2 regions of the Rhizobium binae genome follow, and region 2 is predicted to be linked to the other one. Evidence: riboswitches for the same ligand, from Rfam matches in the RefSeq annotation. Region 2 holds a riboswitch; the other holds the start of a gene.
What was found. A riboswitch is a leader RNA that binds a small molecule or an ion and turns the genes downstream of it on or off. The one in region 2 is predicted to bind S-adenosylmethionine.
Positions count from the first base shown of each region.

Region 1: linked by a shared signal. The riboswitch ahead of metA (homoserine O-acetyltransferase MetA) and the one ahead of J2J99_RS02755 (O-succinylhomoserine sulfhydrylase) in region 2 are both predicted to bind S-adenosylmethionine.

Region 1 covers NZ_CP071604.1:4,406,927-4,409,321, forward strand. The annotation lists gene J2J99_RS21490 (ABC transporter ATP-binding protein/permease) at 1-917, opposite strand, end outside; SAM riboswitch at 1,071-1,148, shown strand; gene metA (homoserine O-acetyltransferase MetA) at 1,199-2,122, shown strand; gene J2J99_RS21500 (aldose epimerase family protein) at 2,260-2,395, shown strand, end outside.
Region 2 covers NZ_CP071604.1:566,219-568,613, forward strand. The annotation lists gene J2J99_RS02755 (O-succinylhomoserine sulfhydrylase) at 1-1,041, opposite strand, end outside; SAM riboswitch at 1,085-1,163, opposite strand; gene J2J99_RS02760 (2'-deoxycytidine 5'-triphosphate deaminase) at 1,236-2,330, shown strand; tRNA gene J2J99_RS02765 (tRNA-Gly) at 2,378-2,395, shown strand, end outside.

The DNA.
Region 1 (2,395 bases), 680 kb from region 2:
ACGATGATCGGGATGACGATCACCAGCCAGCCGTAGCCGGCCGAAACCCAGGTGAGATTGGTATTGGCCATGGCGAGCCGCTTGACGACCCTTAGCACCGAGCTGATGTCGGTGTTGATGCGCCGGCGCTCGTTCTCCTCGCCGCGGGCAACGGTGATCGCCGGCATGTTCTCATTGGCATGCATCAGCGTGAAACGAAGCTCGGCCTCTTTGGAAAAGCGGTCGGCATTGAGCTTGACCAGCTTGCGGCCGACGACCTGGCTCAGAACCGAGGCGGAGGCGGCGTAGAAGATTGCGGCCCAGACCATGTAGCCGGGAATGGAGAAGCTGCGGCCGCTGATGTGAAAGATGAAGCCGCTCGACAGTTCCCAGAGCACGCCGATGAAGCTCACCAGAAGAATGGTCGATTGCAGCAGGCCGAGGACGAGCCCGGTGGTGCTTTCGGCAAGGTTGCGGGAATCCTCGTGCAGGCGCTGATCCGGATTGACGCCGATCAGGCCGCTGGAGGCGAGCCGCAGCGCCCGCTTGCGCTTCAGCCACTGGTCGACGAGGTCGCGCGACAGGCCTTCGCGCATATAAAGCGCGGTCATCTGGTTCAGCCAAGCCTGCAACACATTGAGCAGCAGCAGCGTGCCGGCGATCATCGCGAAGATTTCGAGCTGATGGAAGAATTCGCCGAGGTCGCGGCGCTCGAGCGAATCGTAGAAGGGGGCGTTCCACTCATTGAGAATGACCTGGCCATAGGCCGTCGCCAGGATGACGAGGATCAGCACGGTCGCTAGAAACAGCACCTTGCCACGCACTTCAGAATTCCAGAATGCAGAGAACATCACCCCGAGGCGATATGTCAGGCTGAAATCATACCCTACTCTATCCTGCCTCCGGATGCCCGGCCTCCCCTTGGTCTTATCTGCCATCATGCTTTTCCAACACCGCCCATACTGTCATTATTAACATGGTGGCGTTACCGGTCTATCAACAGATTCTATCAGTCATTAAACTGTGATGAGGCTTGCCTGAGTCGCTGTCGCATGCATTCGGCTTGATTCGTCGCTCAACTGGGACTAATTAACGCATTCCGTGGTGATTTGGCCGGCCGGCTTGCAGCCACGTTAAAAAATTCGCTAAAGGGCCGCGTGCGGACCGGTAGCGATTTTTTGTCGCCGCCGGTTTTTTTATTTTTGATCGAGTGACCGCAATGCCCATCAAGATCCCCGATACGCTTCCAGCTTTCGAAACCCTCGTCCAGGAGGGTGTGCGGGTAATGACCGAGACGATGGCGATCCGACAGGATATCCGCCCGTTGCAGATCGGGCTGCTCAATCTGATGCCGAACAAGATCAAGACCGAGCTGCAGATGGCGCGCTTGGTCGGCGCCTCTCCGCTGCAGGTGGAGCTGTCGCTGATCCGCATAGGTGGGCACAAGGCGAAGAACACGTCCGAAGATCACCTGCTTGCCTTCTACCAGACCTGGGAGGAGGTTAAGCAGCGCAAATTCGACGGTTTCATCATCACCGGGGCGCCGATCGAGCTCCTGCCCTATGAGGACGTCACCTATTGGAAAGAAATGCAGGAGATTCTCGACTGGACGGAAACCAACGTCCATTCGACGATGAACGTCTGCTGGGGCGCGATGGCGGCGATCTATCATTTCCACGGCGTTCCGAAATACGAGCTGAAGGAGAAGGCCTTCGGCGTCTACCGCCACCGGAACCTGAAGCCCTCCTCTATCTATCTCAACGGCTTTTCCGATAATTTCGAGGTGCCGGTGTCGCGCTGGACGGAGGTGCGGCGCGCCGACATCGAGAAATGCGAAAGCCTGGAAATTCTGATGGAATCGAGCGAGATGGGCGTCTGCCTCGTGCATGAGAAAAGGGGCCGGCGGCTCTATATGTTCAATCATGTCGAATATGATTCCACCTCGCTCTCGGACGAGTATTTCCGCGACGTCAACGCCGGCGTGCCGATCAAGATGCCTCATAACTACTTCCCGCATAACGATCCGGCGCTTGCGCCGCAGAATCGCTGGCGCAGCCATGCGCATCTCCTGTTCGGCAACTGGATCAACGAGATCTATCAGACGACGCCCTATGACGTCGAAGAGATCGGCATGGATCTCTGAGCCGCGTCACTCGCATATCAAGGCAGTGCCGCGGCATCTCGGCTGCATTTCTTTCTGTTCCGACCGGTTGCGGTTTGGCGCAAATGCGGGCAGGTTCCGGTCCTGAACCCCAGGGATAGAACGGAACGGACGTCATCATGTCGGACAAGTTGGAGCGGGAAGTTTTCGGGCAGACGAAGGCGGGCGAAACCGTCTATCGCGTCGTCATCAAGGGCGGCGGGCTGACGGCGAAGATCATCAGCTGGGGCGCGGTCATCCAGGATCTGCGGCTTG
Region 2 (2,395 bases):
CGCCGGATGGGTGATCAGGCTCTTGCTGTCGCCGAGATTGTTGGAGATATTGACGATATCAAGCGCATTCTGCAGCGCGAAGGCCGCTTCCTTGCCGCCCTTCAGTTCGAAGCAGACGAGGGTCGAGCCGCCCGTCATCTGCTTGGCGATGATATCGGCCTGCGGATGGTCCTTGCGGCCGGGATAGATCACCTTGGCAACCTTGCCCTGATCGGCGAGGAAATCGGCGATCTTCGCGGCATTCTGCGTCTGCTGACGCACGCGCAGCGGCAGCGTCTCGATGCCCTTCAGGAGCGTCCAGGCGTTGAACGGCGACATGGCCGGACCGGTATGGCGGAAATAGTCGTGCAGGTTCTCGTCGATCCAGGCCTTGTCGGCCAGCACGACGCCGCCGAGGCATCGGCCCTGGCCGTCAATGTGCTTGGTGGCGGAATAGACGACGATATGGGCGCCGAGTTCGAGCGGCTTCTGGAAGAGCGGCGTGGCAAAGACATTGTCGACCACGACCTTGGCGCCGACCTGGTTGGCGAGCTTGGCCACACCGGCGATATCGACGACCTCGAGCGTCGGGTTGGTCGGGCTTTCCAGGAAGAACACCTTGGTGTTCGGCCGGATCGCCTCTTCCCAGTTCTTCAGGTCGCGGCCGTCGACCAGCGTGCATTCGATGCCGTATTTCGGCGCCAGCGTTTCCACCACCCAGCGGCAGGAGCCGAAGAGGGCGCGCGCGGCAACGATATGGTCGCCCGCCTTGACCTGGCAGAGGATCGCCGCGCTGACGGCGGCCATGCCGGAAGCGGTGGCGCGGGCGTCTTCCGCACCTTCGAGCATGCACATGCGCTTTTCGAACATGTCATTGGTCGGGCTGCCGTAGCGGGCGTAGATGTAGCCGTCCGTCTCGCCCTTGAAGCGGGCTTCGGCCGCTTCCGACGTTTCATAGACGAAGCCCTGCGTGAGATAGATTGCCTCGGACGTTTCGCCATATTGCGAACGCAGCGTGCCGCCATGGACGAGTTGAGTTGCTGGGCGCCAGGTCTTGCTCATGCCATCACCTTCACATAACAAAAAAACCGGCCGCAAAAGCAGACCGGTTCACAACCCGGTCTTTTTAGCCACTTGTTTAACGTGGCTGCAAGCCGACCGGCCAAATCACCACGGGATAATTCTGCAATACTGCTCTTAGCTGCTTGCGTCAATTCCCCGTATTTGGTTTTGTCGGCGCAAAAGATGGATGGGGCATGATGGCTCGCGAAACTGGAATTCTGGCCGACCGCGCGATCTCCGCGCTGTTTGAAACGGGGCGTCTTAACTCCGAGCGGGAGCTGGACCGCGACCAGATCCAGCCGGCAAGTCTCGACCTGCGCCTGGGAAGCAAGGCCTTTCGTGTGCGCGCCAGTTTCATGCCGGGGCCTTCGCACCTGGTGGCCGACAAGCTCGATCGCCTCAGCCTGCATGTGATCGATCTGTCCCAGGGCGCGGTGCTCGAGACCGGCTGCGTCTACATCGTTCCGCTGATGGAGAGCCTGGCGCTGCCGGCCGACATGTCGGCCTCGGCCAATCCGAAGAGCTCGACCGGCAGGCTCGATATCTTCACCCGCGTCATCACCGATTATGCCCAGGAATTCGACAAGATCCCGCCAGGCTATTCCGGCCCGCTCTATCTCGAAATCAGCCCGCGCACCTTCCCGATCGTCGTGCGCCGCGGCTCGCGCCTGTCGCAGATCCGCTTCCGCGTCGGTCAGTCCCTGCTCGGCGAGCCGGAACTGTTGAAGCTGCATGAAAGCGAGACGCTGGTCGCCAGCAAGCAGCCGAACGTATCGGGCGGCGGCATCGCGCTGTCGATCGATCTCACCGGCGACAAGGACGGCCTGATCGGCTATCGCGGCAAGCACCACACAGCCGTCGTCGATGTCGACGAGAAGGACCAGCACGACATCTTCGATTTCTGGGAGCCGCTCTATAGCCGCGGCCGCAACGAGCTGATCCTCGATCCTGACGAGTTCTATATCCTCGTCTCGCGGGAGGCCGTGCATGTGCCGCCGGATTATGCCGCCGAGATGACCCCTTTCGATCCGCTGGTCGGCGAATTCCGCGTCCACTATGCCGGCTTCTTCGATCCGGGCTTCGGCCATGCCCCGGCCGGCGGCCGTGGCAGCCGCGCAGTGCTCGAAGTGCGCAGCCACGAAGTGCCCTTCATCCTCGAAGACGGCCAGATCGTCGGCCGCCTCGTCTATGAGCACATGCAGGAAAAACCCGCCAGCCTCTACGGCTCCGGCCTCGGCTCCAACTACCAGGCCCAGGGCCTGAAACTCTCGAAGCACTTCCGCATCTGAAACGCGACTTGACAGCGCCCCCCATCTGTTGGAAATCTCAGCGCATCGCGGGTGTAGCTCAATGG